4 regions of the Atlantibacter sp. MEI4A-1023 genome follow, and region 1 is predicted to be linked to each of the others. Evidence: predicted binding sites of a transcription regulator. Region 1 holds the regulator's gene; each other region holds the start of a gene.

Region 1 (4,216 bases):
CTGAAAGCGTCCGGGCAAGATCGGGTAGGAGCACAACCGGCAGGTTGTCTACGCAATAGAACCCCATATCTTCCAGCGCACGCAACGCCACGGACTTTCCTGAGCCTGAGCGTCCGCTGACAATCATCAATACCATCTCGATTTCTCCCACACGGCGGGCTGCTTCGGTACAGCCAGGGTGACTTCCTCCACCCGATTATTCACTTTGGTTTTCATTGCTGCCTTCAGTAATGATCTGATACAGCTCTTCGTCGCTTTGCGCGGCACGCAGGCGGCGGCAAATCGTTTTGTCCGCCAGACGCTTCGCCACTAATGACAGGGTATGCAAATGCGTTTTGGTTTGATCTGCCGGGACCAGTAAGGCAAACAGCAGATCTACGGGTTGGTTATCAATGGCATCGAATGCAATAGGCGTCTCAAGCTGTACAAACACGCCTACGGCGCGCAAGGTATCTTCTTCCAGTTTGCCGTGTGGAATGGCAATGCCGTTGCCGATACCGGTACTGCCCATACGTTCGCGGGTCAGGATCGCTTCAAATACCACTTGTGGCGGCAGGCTTAACTGTTTTGCGGCCAGTTCGCTGACGATTTCCAGAGCGCGTTTTTTGCTCTGGCAGTGAACACCGCTGCGGGTACATTCCTGGTTAAGGACACTGCTCAAATCATAAGTCATCATATTTTCACCTAAGCATTCTCAATGCCAACGGCTCGTCGTCAGTGACCACGAGCCGTTGAAACACCAGGTAAACGCCCGGACTCTTAATGTTGTTTTAGTTTATCTTTATGTTTAGTCAATTGACGCGCCAGTTTATCAATAAGCCCGTCGATGGCTGCATACATGTCTTGCCCTTCCGCACTGGCATGAATCTCCCCACCGTTCACATGCAGAGTCGCATCCGAAATGTGAGTGACCTTCTCCACTTTCAGCACAATATAGACCTGGTTTATCCTTTCAAAATACTGCTCCAGCTTGGCGAACTTCGTGTTCAAAAACTCGCGCAAAGATTCAGTGATTTCGACGTTATGTCCTGTGATGTTGAGCTGCATAGTGTCTTCCTTATCGGTTATATCAGACCAGTTGTTTACGCTGGTTTGACGGCGGAATGGACAGAGACTCTCGATATTTGGCGACGGTACGGCGTGCCACCATGATACCTTGTTCAGACAGCATGGAGGTCAGTTTACTGTCGCTCAGGGGTTTTGCCGGATTCTCGCCGGCAATTAATTTCTTCACCAGAGCCCGAATAGCGGTGGAGGAGGCTTCGCCGCCGCCTTCAGTATTCACGTGGCTGGAGAAGAAATACTTCAGTTCAAAAATGCCGCGCGGGCTATGCAAATATTTTTGGGTCGTGACGCGCGAAATCGTCGATTCGTGCATTTCGACGGCCTGGGCGATATCTGCCAGCACCATCGGTTTCATATGTTCTTCACCCTGTTCAAAAAACGCCTGCTGCTGTTCTACAATGCAGCGGCTAACACGTAACAGGGTGTCGTTGCGGCTTTCCAGGCTCTTAATCAACCAGCGTGCTTCCTGAAGGTTGCTGCGGATAAACTGGCCATCGGCGTCGTTGCGGGCGCTACTGCCCATCGAGGCATAATGTTGATTGATCTTTAAACGCGGAATACTGTCGGCATTGAGTTCTACCGTCCAGACGCCGTTGTGTTTGCGCACCAGCACATCCGGGATGACATATTCCGGCTCGCTGGTTTGAATCGACTGGCCCGGTCTGGGGTCGAGGGACTGGATAAAATTGACCGCCTCTTTGAGGATGTCTTCTTTGAGCCGCGTCACGCGCATTAGCGTGCGGAAATCGTGATTCGCCAGCAGATCGAGATGCTCACTGACGATCAGCCGCGACTCTTCCAGCCAGGGGGTGTCTTTGGCATATTGCGAAAGCTGGATCAACAGGCAATCGCGCAAATCCCGGGCGGCGACGCCGACAGGATCAAAACGCTGGATGCGCTTCAGTACGGCTTCGACTTCTTCAATATCCGTTTCGTCATCCCCGACGCTTTCCAGAATATCTTCCAGCGACACGGTGAGATAGCCGGTGTCGTCCACGGCATCGACGATAGACGTGGCAATTGCGCGGTCGGTATCGGAAAAGGGGGTCAGTTCAACCTGCCACATCAGGTAATCCTGGAGTGACTGGGTGGTTTCGCCCTGATAGATAGGCAGTTCATCATCCTGATAATCCACCCCGTTACCCGAAGGCGTTCCAGCGGTGTAGATTTCGTCCCAACTGGCGTCTAACGGCAGTTCGTCCGGCATCTCTTTTTGTTCAAGAGCGTCGGCGGTGTCCAGCGTTTCAGTATCACGGGCTTCCTGAGTGTCTATCTCATCATGAAAGTCGGTTTGCTCCAGCAACGGATTGCTGTCCAGCGCCTGTTGCAGCTCCTGCTGGAGTTCTAACGTAGACAGCTGCAACAAGCGGATCGCCTGTTGCAGTTGCGGCGTCATGGCAAGCTGTTGGCTTAGCCTCAGTTGCAAACCTTGCTTCATATTCAGAGCAACATTCCTCAGGTTTATACCCTAACTGTACAACCTCTCTGGCATCGAAGGCCGATGCAGGGAAGCGGCAAGGGGTACTTACGTCAATTATACCTGCACAGGCAGATTCTGAAGCTTCGTCAGGGAGCTTCAACCCTCTGTGATTTGCTCTACCGTATCAGAGTCTGAACTCTTCCCCAAGATACACACGTTTAACCTGTTCGTCTTGCAGGATTTGGTCAGGCGTACCGTGCGCAATCAGGTTGCCCTGGCTCACGATATAAGCGCGCTCGCAGACCGCCAGCGTTTCGCGGACGTTGTGGTCAGTGATCAGTACGCCGAGGCCGCTGTCGCGCAGATGCTCAATAATACGTTTAATATCAATTACCGAGATGGGATCTACCCCAGCAAACGGCTCATCGAGCAGAATAAATTTGGGATTCGCCGCCAGCGCACGGGCAATTTCAACGCGGCGACGTTCACCGCCGGACAGCGACTGGCCGAGGCTATTACGCAAGTGGTCGATGTGGAACTCTTCCATCAGCTCGACGGCGCGGTCTTCACGCTGTTCGCTGGTGAGATCGTCACGGATCTGCAACACCGCCATCAGGTTGTCATAAACGCTCAGGCGGCGAAAAATCGACGCTTCCTGCGGGAGGTAACCAATACCGCGACGGGCGCGGGCATGCAAAGGCAGCAGGCTGATGTCTTCATCATCAATGATGATATTCCCGGCATCGCGCGGGACAATTCCCACCACCATATAGAACGTCGTGGTCTTGCCCGCACCGTTCGGGCCGAGCAGACCCACGATTTCACCTGAATTCACCGTCAGGCTGACATCCTCGACGACGCGGCGGCCTTTATAGGCTTTGGCGAGGTTTTTCGCTGTTAATGTTGCCATAAAAAATTAGTTACTCTTGTTGGGCGCTGGCGCATTGGCGGCGGGTTTGTTCTTGTCCTGCAACTGCGACGGCACCAGCACGGTCGTCACGCGTTTGCCCTTATCGCTAAACGCCTGCATCTTCTGCTCTTTGACCAGGTAGGTGATTTTGTCGCCCTTGATGTTGCTGTCCAACTGCTCAAGGAAGGCATTGCCGGTCAGGGTCACAAAGTCATTCTGCAGTTCATAATGCATGGTATCGGCACGGCCTTTAACCGGTTTGCCGTTGTCCTGCATCTGGAAAAAGGTGGCGGGTTTACCGTAGCCGTCGATCACCTCTTTGCCGCTCTCGCCGCCCGGACGGGTGACAACCACTTTGTCGGCATTGATTTTGATCGTGCCCTGGGTCACCACGACGTTACCGGTGAAGGTCACGACGTTGCCCTGCATATCCAGCGACTGTTGATCGGATTCGATATGAATCGGCTGATCGGTATCACCGGTCAGCGCCAGCGCTGGAAAAGCCGCCGCCAGCAACGCACCGGATAAGGCAAGGTTAAGGCTGAGTTTGTTTATTTGGAATTTCATAGGACGTTCTAACCTTTTCAATCAGCTCGGCAGTTTTGCTGCGTAAGTTTCCGCGCATTTTTAGGCCGCTGGAGTTAAAGCTGGTGCCGTATAACGTCACCAGATCGTCTGACGCCACATCCTGCGTCAGTAGATTGATCTGCGCGTTATCGGTAGTAATTTTGCGTAATTGCGCTTCAGGGGTCAGCGCGTCAACAACGACATTGCCATACAGATACAGCATCCTGTCATTAGTCAGTTTGGCTTTATCTGAC
Region 2 (4,216 bases), 540 kb from region 1:
CAACAATTGCGCAGCGCCGCGCAAACCACCGAGCGGATTTTTAATTTCATGCGCCAGGCCGCGCACCAGGTCACGTGCGGCGATCTGCTGGGCGTGTTGTAACTGTTCCTGGCTTAAGCGACGCTGATTATCCATCGGTGCCATTTCCAGCAGGATCAGTGTGTCCGGCAGACGTTGGGCGGTCAGGGAAAGAATATGCGAGCGCCCGTCGATCACCAGCGTGACTTCGTTATCAGTAAACCCCTGGCCTGCGTTGAGGCTCTCCTGCATCAGCGCAATATTGAGCGAAAAATAGCTCAGCAGTTCCGGCAGCGGTGTGCCGTACAGTTTGCGCGAGCTTTGGGCAAGCAGTTGCTGGGCGGCAGGGTTGGCGTAATGGACCGCCAGTTCGTCATCCACCAGCAAAATGCTGTTAATCAAAGAATTGAGGATCTGCCCAGCATCGGGCAGCATGCCTGTAGCCATTCAGCAGTCTCCGGAAGGTTGCACCAATTTAGTGCATTATAGCGTTAGACAGGCAAAAAGCCTCTGGAATCAGCTTATTGGTGGAGAAAAAAGCCCATCCGAAGATGGGCTAAAATTCCACGGCAACATTAACGACTACAAAATTAAACGCTGTAGTACAGCTCAAACTCTACCGGGTGCGGAGTCATGCGCACGCGGTCATCTTCTTCACGACGCAGGGCGATGTAAGCATCGATAGCTTCGTCGGTGAACACGCCACCGGCAGTCAGGAACTCACGGTCCAGATCCAGCTCGTTCAGTGCTTCTTCCAGAGAGCCTGCAACCTGCGGGATTTCTTTCGCTTCTTCCGGCGGCAGGTCATACAGGTTTTTATCCATGGCTTCGCCCGGATGGATTTTGTTCTTGATACCGTCAAGGCCAGCCATCAGCAGCGCGGCGAAGCACAGGTACGGGTTAGCTGCCGGGTCCGGGAAACGCACTTCGATACGACGCGCTTTCGGAGAAGCAACCACCGGAATACGGATGGAAGCGGAACGGTTACGGGCAGAGTAAGCCAGCATGACCGGTGCTTCGTAACCCGGGACCAGACGCTTGTACGAGTTGGTAGTCGGGTTAGACAGGGCGTTGATCGCTTTAGCGTGTTTGATTACGCCGCCGATGTAGTACAGCGCCTGCTCAGACAGACCCGCATATTTGTCGCCAGAGAACAGGTTAGTGCCGTTCTTGGACAGGGACATGTGGCAGTGCATACCGGAGCCGTTATCACCGAACATCGGTTTTGGCATAAAGGTCGCAGTTTTGCCGAAGCGGTGCGCTACGTTGTGCACCACATATTTGTAGATCTGAATTTCGTCTGCTTTTTTGGTCATGGTGTTGAAACGGGTAGCCACTTCGTTCTGACCCGCCGTCGCCACTTCGTGGTGGTGAGCTTCAACAACCAGGCCCATTTCTTCCATGGTCAGACACATAACAGAACGGATGTCCTGTGCAGAGTCGACTGGCGGAACCGGGAAGTAACCCCCTTTCACGCCCGGACGGTGGCCTTTGTTGCCGCCTTCGTATTTGGTCGAGGAGTTCCATGCGCCTTCGATATCGTCGATAGCCACATGGGAACCAGAAATGGTGCTGCCGAAACGGATGTCGTCGAACAGGAAGAATTCCGGCTCTGGCCCGAACAGCACAGTATCCGCGATACCGGTAGAACGCAGGTACTCTTCAGCGCGCTTGGCGATGGAACGCGGGTCACGGTCGTAGCCCTGCATGGTGCCCGGCTCAAGAATATCGCAACGGATGATCAGCGTGGGTTCTTCGTAGAACGGGTCCAGCACTGCGGTGGATGCGTCAGGCATCAGCACCATGTCGGATTCGTTGATGCCTTTCCAGCCACCAATCGAGGAGCCATCAAACATTTTGCCTTCTTCGAAGAAGTCAGCATTTACCTGATGGGAAGGGATTGTGACGTGCTGCTCTTTACCTTTGGTATCAGTGAAGCGCAGATCAACAAACTTCACTTCATGTTCGTTCAGCATCGTCAGAATGTGTTCGGCGGACATACTTACTCTCCCGGATTGGTCATCGTCGTCGTGGAATGGCACTGCTCAATAGTTGGTGTTTTCACCCTGATTTAGATAAAGCGAAATCTGTGCCAACTTTCAAATTACCCTAAAAAGGCGCTATTATGCGCACCATAGTGCAAAAGGGCTGCACCAGGATGGATACCTTGCACCAATATAGTGCTCATGTGTGAATATTGAGCACCATATTGGTGCAATTTTCGTTGGGCGCTCTCTTTTTGGCTTCGTGAAACCGATCACAATCCCTTACTGTTTATATTGTTTGTAAAGGTTCTTTGTGATCCTGTTTAGTCCTTCGATTAATACGTGTACAATAACGCGCTATTTCTAATGCCTGAGGCAAAGTTGTGATCGAAAATCTGCGTAACATCGCCATCATTGCGCACGTTGACCATGGGAAAACGACCCTGGTTGACAAGCTGCTGCAGCAATCCGGTACGTTCAGCGAACGTGCTGAGACCACAGAACGTGTGATGGACTCCAACGATTTGGAGAAAGAGCGTGGGATTACCATCCTCGCTAAAAACACCGCTATCAAATGGAATGACTACCGTATCAACATCGTTGATACCCCAGGGCACGCCGACTTCGGTGGAGAAGTTGAACGTGTTATGTCCATGGTGGACTCAGTACTGCTGGTTGTGGATGCAATGGATGGCCCAATGCCGCAGACCCGCTTCGTAACCAAAAAAGCGTTTGCTCATGGTTTGAAGCCTATTGTTGTTATCAACAAAGTTGACCGTCCTGGCGCGCGTCCGGACTGGGTTGTTGACCAGGTATTCGACCTGTTCGTAAACCTCGACGCGACTGACGAGCAACTGGACTTCCCAATTATTTATGCTTCTGCGCTGATGGGTATCGCAGGCAACGATCACACCGACATGGCGGAAGATATGACTCCGCTGTATCAGGCGATTGTTGATCACGTACCGGCGCCGAACGTTGACCTCGACGGTCCGTTCCAGATGCAGATCTCCCAGCTCGATTACAACAACTACGTTGGCGTTATCGGCATCGGTCGCATCAAGCGCGGTAAAGTGAAGCCTAACCAGCAGATCACCCTGATCGACAGCGAAGGCAAAACCCGTAACGGTAAAGTCGGTAAAGTACTGACCCACCTCGGTCTGGAGCGTATTGAATCCACCGAAGCGGAAGCAGGCGATATCATTGCGATCACCGGTCTGGGCGAACTGAACATCTCCGACACGCTGTGCGATCCGCAAAACGTGGAAGCGCTGCCGGCCCTGTCTGTTGACGAGCCGACCGTTACCATGTTCTTCAACGTCAACACCTCACCGTTCTGCGGTAAAGAAGGTAAGTTCGTGACCTCTCGTCAGATCCTTGAGCGTCTGAACAAAGAGCTGGTGCACAACGTGGCGCTGCGCGTTGAAGAAACGGAAGACTCTGATGCGTTCCGCGTATCGGGTCGTGGCGAGCTTCACCTGTCGGTGCTGATCGAAAACATGCGTCGTGAAGGCTTCGAATTGGCTGTGTCCCGTCCGAAAGTTATCAACCGCGTGATTGACGGCCGTATGCAGGAACCGTTCGAAAACGTCACCCTGGATATCGAAGAACAGCACCAGGGCGCGGTTATGCAAGCCATGGGCGAGCGTAAAGGCGACGTGAAAGACATGATCCCTGACGGCAAAGGTCGTATTCGTCTGGATTACCTGATCCCGGCGCGTGGCCTGATCGGTTTCCGTACCGAGTTCATGACCATGACTTCCGGTACCGGTCTGCTGTACTCCACCTTCAGCCACTACGATGACGTGCGTCCGGGCGAAATCGGCCAGCGTAATAACGGCGTGCTGATCTCCAACGGCCAGGGCAAAGCGGTTGCGTTTGCGCTGTTCGGTTTGCAGGATCGCGGTAAGCTGTTCCTGGGTCACGGTGCAGAAGTGTACGAAGGCCAGATCATCGGTATTCACAGCCGTTCTAACGACCTGACCGTTAACTGCCTGACCGGTAAGAAACTGACCAACATGCGTGCGTCCGGTACCGACGAAGCCACGGTTCTGGTTCCGCCGATCAAAATGTCTCTGGAGCAGGCGCTTGAGTTTATCGATGATGACGAACTGGTCGAAGTGACCCCGACGTCCATCCGTATTCGTAAACGTCACCTGACCGAGAACGATCGTCGTCGCGCAAGCCGCGGTTCGAAAGAAGACTAAGATTGT
Region 3 (4,216 bases), 2.3 Mb from region 1:
TGGAGCCTGTCGCCCTCGGCGCGCAGCAAATCTATCGCCCGGATGCCAATCTGTAAGTGCTCGGAAATGGCCCCTTCGTAAAACCGGTTCGCCTGGCCAGGCAGCTTGATTTCGCCATGCAGGGGTTTATCCGAAACGCACAGTAGCGTGCCGTAGGGCACCCGGAATCGATACCCCTGGGCGGCGATGGTGGCGCTTTCCATATCAATCGCCACGGCGCGGCTTAAGTTAAAGCGCAGGGCCGAGGCGCTGTAGCGCAGTTCCCAGTTGCGGTCGTCGGTGGTGACCACTGTGCCGGTACGCAGCCGCTGTTTGACTTCTTCACCCGGCATCCCGCTCACCTGTTTAGTGGCGTCGTACAACGCGCGCTGCACTTCGGCAATGCTCGGGATCGGGATGTCCGGCGGCAGCACCGCGTCCAGTACATGGTCATCGCGCAGATAGGCGTGTGCCAGCACGTAATCGCCAATCGCCTGGCTTTCACGCAGCCCGCCGCAGTGGCCGATCATCATCCAGACATCGGGGCGCAGTACCGCCAGATGATCGCAGATGGTTTTGGCATTGGACGGCCCAACGCCGATGTTCACCAGCGTAATCCCCTGACCGTCCTGGGTAATCAAATGCCAGGCGGGCATCTGGTGTTTTTTCCAGGCCAGATCGGAAATCGCCTCTTCAGGCGCTTCGGTATCGGCGGTGATCCAGATGCCGCCCGCGCAGGAGAGCGCGATATAGGGGCTGTCCGGGTCGAGGATCTGGCTGCAACCCCAGCGCACAAACTCATCCACATAGCGGGTGTAGTTAGTGAACAGCACAAACGGCTGAAAGTGCTCCACCGGCGTACCGGTGTAGTGGCGCAGCCGCGCCAGCGAGAAATCGACCCGGCGCGCGTCAAAATGCGACAGCGGGTAAAACTCGGTGGGGTGGAAAATGCCATCAGCGGTTTCATCGCCGATTTGCGCCAGTTCGGTGGTTGGGAAGTGGCGCGCCAGACCGGCGCTCATGGAGCGATCCAGCGTTAGCGCCGAACCGTCAATCACATACGGGTAGGGGATCTCATGCGGCGACGGCGACACTTCGATGATCGCGCCGTAGTCGTGATACAGAAGCTCCAGTTGCTCCGCCAGATAGGCGCGAAACAGCGCCGGGCGGGTAATGGTCGTGGTGTAACAGCCAGGATGGGTAAACCGGGCGTAGGCACGGGTTTTTTTCGGATTAACCGCAGTGCCGTCCCAGCTGACCTGCAGCTGCGGATAGACAAACAGCCCGCTGGCGCGGCGGGCGGTATCCGGCAATTGTCCGTCTGAAATGTACAGGCTGATGGCGTCGCGCAGGGCGTTCACCGCCTGGTCGTAAAGGGCTTCCAGTTGATCCAGCGCCTGTTCTGGCGTCAGGCTTACTACGGCTTGGTTCATCTTCTCTCCTTATCCCGGCAAGCTGTCGGGTGCAACATTACAGATAGTATGTCACAGGAGTAATACAGTCGTGTGTTGAATAGCAACCTCGACAAAACTCAACCGTCTGAATGATTGCTACCCTGAACCGACTGTTAATGTTCAACAATCCGCATCGGACTGGTGATCTTCACCGCAAATTTGCACCAGCGAGGTGCGCAGCCTGACGGGCGTGCGGCTATGTTTAAGATTCTGGACGGTCCGGAAACCGCGCATCCCAGCCAGCCACGTGATGGCAAACTCATCTCTTTGATTGTTAATCAACCGGCCTGATTGACGCCGCCTGGCGTTGTCGAATGGCGAGGCGTCGGCAGAATAAATTTCGCGATTTATTTCTGCCTGGCGAAGTTTTTGCTTAACCCTTACCAGCCGCTCGCGGCCCGCTCGAAAGCCAGTGTATTGACGAAGTCAGTGATTTTTCCCGCGCCAGCGTTGGCGCCGTGTCTGAACAGTGCGAGGAATATCCGAATGTCTTTGAAAATAAAACAATTACCGCTGCATGTTGCCATCGTCGGTTGCTTAACCACGGCGTTTTATGCCCAGGCGGATATCAAAATCGGCGTGGCGGGGCCTTTTACCGGCCCGAACGCCACTTACGGGGCGCAATACTGGAAGGGCGCGACCCAGGCGGCGGAAGATATCAACGCCGCTGGCGGCATCAAAGGTGAAAAAATCGTGCTGGTGCAGGGGGATGACGCCTGTGAGCCTAAACAGGCGGTAGCGGTAGCCAACCGCATGGTAGATGAATCCAAAGTCTCGGCGGTGGTCGGTCACTTCTGTTCTTCTTCCACCATGCCCGCGTCCGAAGTGTATGACGAAGCGGGCGTGCTGACCATCACGCCGGGCTCCACCAACCCGCAGGTGACCGAGCGCGGCATGAAGGGCATGTTCCGCATGTGCGGGCGCGACGACCAGCAGGGCGTGGTGGCGGCCAACTACATGCTGGACACCCTGAAAGCGACGAAAATCGCTATCATTCACGATAAAGACACCTATGGACAGGGCCTTGCCGATGCCACCAAAGCGGCGCTGGCAAAACGCGGGACCAAAGAGGTGCTGTATGAAGGGCTGTCCCGCGGGGAAAAAGACTTTAACGCGCTGGTGACCAAAATCGGCTCGCTGAAACCCGACGTGGTCTACTTCGGCGGCTGTCACCCGGAAGCCGGCCCGCTGGTACGCCAGATGCGCGAGCAGGGCGTTCAGGCGAAATTCTTCTCCGGCGACTGCGTAGTGACTGAAGAGATGGTGACCGCAGCGGGCGGCCCGCAGTTTACCAACGGCGTGCTGATGACCTTCGGCAACGATCCGCGCACTATCCCGGCGGGTAAAACCGTCATCGAAAAATTCCGTGCCAGCGGTTTTGAACCGGAAGGCTACACCCTGTACGCCTACGCCTCGATCCAGGCCATTGCCGCTGCCTATAACGGTGCCGGGAAAGACAACGAAAAAGCCAGCGAATGGTTGAAATCCAATACCGTGGACACGGTGATGGGCCCCAAATCCTGGGACGGCAAGGGCGACCTGAAAGTCTCGGACTATGTGGTTTATCAGTGGGATGACAAAGGCAAATACAAACAGCTGTAATTTGCTGCCCCGTCCGTTTTGCCGCCAGGTAAAACGCCGCGACACTGAAAGCTGCCCGGCTAACGGGCAGCCTTCTCACTGGCGAGAGTGTTGATATGGATGCATTTTTTCTTCAACAGCTGATCAACGGGCTGACGTTAGGCGCTGTCTACGGTTTGATCGCCATCGGCTACACCATGGTGTACGGCATTATCGGAATGATCAATTTCGCCCACGGCGAAGTCTATATGATCTCGGCTTACCTCTGCGCTATTGGGCTGGCGCTGCTCGCCAGCTTCGGCATTCAGTCCTTCCCGTTGCTGATTTTCGGCACGCTGATTTTCACCGTCGCCGTTACCGCCGTATATGGCTGGGCGATTGAGCGAATTGCCTACCGGCCACTGCGCAACTCCACCCGGCTGGCGCCGCTGATTTCCGCCATCGGCATGTCGTTAATTCTGCAAAACTACGTCCAGCTAAGCCAGGGGCCGAATCAGCAGGGCATTCCGACATTGTTGAGCGGCGTGCTGCGCTTTCACGTTGACGATGGCGTGGTGCAAATCACCCTGACCAAAATCTTTATCCTGGTGGCGGCGGTGGCGGGGATGGGAGTGCTGACGTGGATCATCCAGTTTACCCGGCTGGGACGGATTTGCCGCGCCACCCAGCAGGACCGGCGGATGGCGTCAATCCTCGGCATCAATACCAACCGGGTGATCTCGCTGGTGTTTGTGATTGGCGCGTCGATGGCCGGGCTGGCCGGCGTCCTGGTCACCATGAACTACGGCACCTTTGATTTCTACGCCGGTTTTATCATCGGCATTAAAGCCTTTACCGCCGCGGTGCTGGGCGGGATTGGCTCGCTGCCCGGCGCGATGCTCGGCGGCCTGCTGTTGGGCGTCGCCGAAGCGCAGTTTGCCGGGCTGGTGAACTCCGATTACAAAGACGTGTTTTCGTTTTCCCTGCTGGTGGTGATCCTGATTTTCCGTCCGCAAGGGTTGTTGGGCCGTCCCGTGGTCGCGAAGGTTTAAGGGGTAAACGATGACAGATGCGGCATTGAAGCCAGGAATCGATATTAAAAAATGCCTGATGGACACGGTGCTGGCCGGGCTGTGCGCGCTGGTGGTATTTGGGCCGATTGTCGGGGTTGTGCTGCGCGGCTACAGCTATACGCTGTCGCCGGATCGCGTGGCGTTGCTGGT
Region 4 (4,216 bases), 1.9 Mb from region 1:
ACGGCGATGCTGATACGCGCGGCGATCTGCTGTAGCAAATGGAGGTGGCTACCCTGGAACATCCCGCCGCTGCGATGGGCCAGTATCAATACGCCCTGCGGCTCATGACCAAACTGGAGCGGCAGCAGGCAGACATTATTTAGCCCGTTGCGGGTGGCGCGGGTAAGCAGGCCGTCTTCACGGACCTTTTCATCTTCGTTATTAAGCTGCATTACGCAAAGTTGCGGCTGCGCGCCGCTCTGGGCCAGCAGCGTATCCTGCATGGCGATGTACTCACGTTCGCAGACCAGCGGTGCGCCGGGGGCATACCAGGTAGAATAGAGATCGAAACGGGCATGGCGCGAATCGGCATCCAGCAGCGCCATGCCGATATAATCAATACCGAAAAAACGATGAATTTCCTTTGAGACTTCCGACACCAGCGCATGCATATCGAGATGCGAGATCACCGAGTTGGTGGTGTCCACCAGAATGCGAAAGTGATCGCGCTCGTCACGCAGTTGTCGGCATTCATTCTGCAACGCTTCCTGGGTCAGGAAATGCTGCAACAGAGCGGCGACGGGCGTACAAAGCTGGCTGAACCACAGCTTCGCGCTATCGGTGAAGGGTTTTTGCGCCGAAGGAATAAACAGCAACCGTCCCAGCACATTGCCGTTAACGGTAAGATTTTGAATCACAGCGTCTTTTGGCTCATCCTGGACAGTAGAAAACAGATTATCCTGCTTTGCGACGTTGCCATCCGCGCTGCAGTGCCAGCGAACGTGCGGCAACCGCAGTTCCAGCGCCGCAGGAAGGTACGGCAACGCCGGGTGGCGGATCAGCGTGTGCAGCAGACCGGGAATATCGCTTTGCATATAAAGTGCTTGCGAGATCCGCAGAATATTTTCTTGCACTGAAGAAGATGTCGTCACGTTGTCAGAAGCCATTGTCACATTTATCACCCTGGTGTCAGGTGAAAATAAGCCCTATAAATTTCACCGTTAAAAAATTATACCTTCATGACTAATTGTTTTGAATGTGCCATGTCAGGTTATTCTTCAGTTACGTTGATAACTGTTCTCATTTGCTTTGTTTTTACACTCATTTGCTAACCAGTTCAAAACTCCAACTCCCTAAAAAGCGAGTGGTACAGATTATGCATAAGAAGAGTCTGATGCTGTCTCTATTTTTAATCTGATTTGATGGTGATCAACATGAGCGACAATAATTTTTTCGATTTACGTTTGCCAGCGGAAATGGCGAAAGTAGCTGAACAGGCTGGTTGCTATAAAGCGACAAAAAAGAAATCTTTATCATTTTTTTTGGCGGTAACCGCTGGCGTTTTCATCGGTCTGGCATTTGTTTTTTATATTACAGTAATTACCGCGAGCCCGGCGAACGGATTAACCAAATTAGCAGGGGGGTTATGTTTCGCCATGGGATTAATTCTGGTGGTGATTTGCGGCGCCGACCTGTTTACTTCAACGGTATTAACCGTGGTCGCCAAAGCGAGCGGGCTGATAAGCTGGCGGCAACTGATTGTAAACTGGATAGTGGTTTATCTCGGTAACATGGCGGGCGCACTGTTCCTGGTGGCGCTGATCTGGGGCGCCGGGCAGCACATGGCCATCGGCGGGCAGTGGGGGTTAAGCGTACTCAGCACGGCGGACCACAAATTGCACCATACGTTTATCGAAGCGGTTTGCCTGGGGACACTGTGTAATTTGATGGTTTGCCTTGCGGTATGGATGAGTTATTCCGGCCACTCGCTGACGGATAAAGTTGTAGCAATGTTATTTCCTGTCGCCATGTTTGTTGCCAGTGGATTTGAGCACAGCATTGCCAATCTGTTCCTGATCCCTATGGGTATTGTTATTCGCTATTTCGCCCCTGATGCCTTCTGGCATTCAATTGGCATGAACGCCGATCAATTTCCAGCCTTAACTATTCATGATTTTATCATTAATAATTTAATACCGGTGACGATGGGTAATATTATTGGCGGCGGCATTTTAGTGGGGATTACCTACTGGATAATTTATCTTAACCCAGCCAATCAACGGCATTAAATAAAATTTCGAGCGTGTGCAGACAAAAGTGTCGTTTGAAATATCAGCAGTTTTGTCGCAAAGAATATATTTCGATTATTTCACCCAGTGATTAACCTGGCTTTTGTGATCGACTGCAAAATTCATCTATTCGATAAGCCATAAATATCTGTCCTGGCATCCTCGCGGGAAGATTATCGGGATCCGCTTTTCCGATGGTCAACTGCGCGCGGCTGTCAGGCGTTTTATTGAGAAATATGTTCGACATTTCTGCCGAAAACCCGTTTTGAGACGATGCCGCGACATCAATTTTTAAATAACCTGTTGATTTAAAAGGAAGGTGACTATAACCCCATTCTGGCACGTTGTTTGCTAAATCTACTTCGCAATGTGAGTGACCGGCTTTGCCCGGTTAACAATAACGAAGACTCAGGAGTGAGCTGATGAACCGGTTCATCTTTGCGGATCCCAATAAATGTATTGGCTGCCGGACGTGTGAAATTGCCTGTGTAATGGCGCACGGAGACGGCGATATCGCGCAGATAACGCAGTATCAGTTTTCGCCACGTATCCATGTGGTGAAAGGCTTTAGCGTCAGTACGGCGGTGATCTGCCGCCAGTGTGAAGACGCCCCTTGTGCGACGGTGTGCCCCAATGCCGCCATTACGCGCAGGAACGACTTCATTTATGTCGATCAACAAAAATGTATTGGCTGTAAAACCTGTGTGGTGGCGTGCCCTTACGGCACCATGGAAGTCGTGACAAAGGTTATGGTCAACGATGACCGCGCGTTAAGCAGCGGCCTGAATACCCGCGCCCAGGCCAATAAATGTGATTTGTGCCATACCCGCGATATCGGTCCCGCCTGTGTTGAGGTGTGCCCGACGAAAGCGCTGGTGGTGATGGACAGAAATGCCATCGAAAATATGGTGCAGGAAAAACGCCGTCGCGCGGCGCTCGATATGTCAGTCTCAGGATCCTTCTTAAACTTTTGACTCCCTGGTCAGGGGAAAAGGTTACGCAATGGAAAAAATCATTTCTGTGTGCCCGTACTGCGGTGCAGGGTGCAAACTCAATTTGTGTGTGGAAAACGGCAAAATTGTCCGCGCTGAAGCGGCAAACGGTGTTACCAACCAGAACGAACTCTGCCTTAAAGGCTATTACGGTTGGGATTTTCTTAACGACACCCGGTTGCTAACGCCACGCCTTCAGGAACCGATGATTCGTCGCCGGAAAGGAGGGCCATTTGAAGTGGTCTCCTGGGAGGAGGCGATCCGCTTTACCGCGTCCCGCTTGCAGGCGATCAAGGCCAAATACGGCCCGAAATCGATCATGCTAACCGGATCGTCGCGCGGCACCGGAAATGAAACCAACTATGTGATGCAGAAATTCGCCCGCGGGGTGATTGGCAACAACAACATCGACTGTTGCGCCAGGGTATGCCACGGCCCGTCCGTAGCGGGGTTGCGCCAGACCCTCGGCAACGGCGCGATGAGTAACTCAATATCTGATATCGAAAATTCAGCGTGCTTGTTGGTATTCGGCTACAACTGCGCCGACTCGCATCCCATTGTGGCCAGGCGCGTGGTGAAAGCCAAAGAGAAGGGCGCGAAAATCATTGTCTGCGACCCGCGTAAAATCGAAACCGCGCGTATCGCCGATCAGCATCTGCAAATGAAAAACGGCAGCAACATGGCGCTGGTTAATGCCTTCGCCCACGTATTGATCGAAGAAGATCTCTACGATAAAGCTTACGTTGCCAACTTCACCGAAGGCTTTGAGGCGTACCGCAGTATTGTGGCGGATTACAGCCCGGAAGCGGTGGAGGATCTGGTGGGCGTCCCGGCACAGGAAATCCGCCAGGCAATGCGCGCCTACGCCGCTGCGCCGTCCGCCACCATTATGTGGGGCATGGGCGTGACGCAGTTTGGTCAGGCGGTTGACGTGGTGAAAGGGCTCTCAGGCTTGGCGCTGCTCACCGGCAATCTGGGCCGCCCGAACGTGGGCGTCGGCCCGGTGAGGGGGCAGAACAACGTGCAGGGTGCCTGTGATATGGGCGCGTTGCCGGATCTGTTCCCTGGCTATCAGTCGGTAAGCGATCCGGCGGTGCGGGAGAAATTCGCCAAAGCCTGGCGTATCGATCCGCAGACCCTCGATCCTGAACCGGGCTATCGCATCACCGAAGTGCC

The links. Region 1 encodes sigma-54, which starts transcription at its own class of promoters, with help from an activator protein. Its sites were predicted from a motif close to GTTGGCACANNTTTCGCTNT; they were not measured.
Region 2: the regulator sigma-54 is predicted to act here: its motif matches at 2,096-2,115, upstream of glnA (glutamate--ammonia ligase).
Region 3: the regulator sigma-54 is predicted to act here: its motif matches at 1,790-1,809, upstream of ACVV26_RS08455 (branched-chain amino acid ABC transporter substrate-binding protein).
Region 4: the regulator sigma-54 is predicted to act here: its motif matches at 2,384-2,403, upstream of hydN (electron transport protein HydN).

Annotation. Positions count from the first base shown of each region.
Region 1 is NZ_CM149568.1:4,124,815-4,129,030, reverse strand. Features, by position in the region: gene rapZ (RNase adapter RapZ) at 1-136, opposite strand, end outside; gene ptsN (PTS IIA-like nitrogen regulatory protein PtsN) at 197-676, opposite strand; gene hpf (ribosome hibernation promoting factor) at 760-1,047, opposite strand; gene rpoN (RNA polymerase factor sigma-54) at 1,070-2,503, opposite strand; gene lptB (LPS export ABC transporter ATP-binding protein) at 2,670-3,395, opposite strand; gene lptA (lipopolysaccharide ABC transporter substrate-binding protein LptA) at 3,402-3,962, opposite strand; gene lptC (LPS export ABC transporter periplasmic protein LptC) at 3,931-4,216, opposite strand, start outside.
Region 2 is NZ_CM149568.1:4,661,301-4,665,516, reverse strand. Features, by position in the region: gene glnL (nitrogen regulation protein NR(II)) at 1-465, opposite strand, end outside; gene glnA (glutamate--ammonia ligase) at 609-2,018, opposite strand; gene typA (ribosome-dependent GTPase TypA) at 2,387-4,210, shown strand.
Region 3 is NZ_CM149568.1:1,743,622-1,747,837, forward strand. Features, by position in the region: gene ACVV26_RS08450 (AMP nucleosidase) at 1-1,412, opposite strand, end outside; gene ACVV26_RS08455 (branched-chain amino acid ABC transporter substrate-binding protein) at 1,920-3,035, shown strand; gene ACVV26_RS08460 (ABC transporter permease subunit) at 3,131-4,045, shown strand; gene livM (high-affinity branched-chain amino acid ABC transporter permease LivM) at 4,056-4,216, shown strand, end outside.
Region 4 is NZ_CM149568.1:1,338,722-1,342,937, forward strand. Features, by position in the region: gene ACVV26_RS06505 (sigma 54-interacting transcriptional regulator) at 1-926, opposite strand, end outside; gene focA (formate transporter FocA) at 1,194-2,048, shown strand; gene hydN (electron transport protein HydN) at 2,471-3,022, shown strand; gene fdhF (formate dehydrogenase subunit alpha) at 3,051-4,216, shown strand, end outside.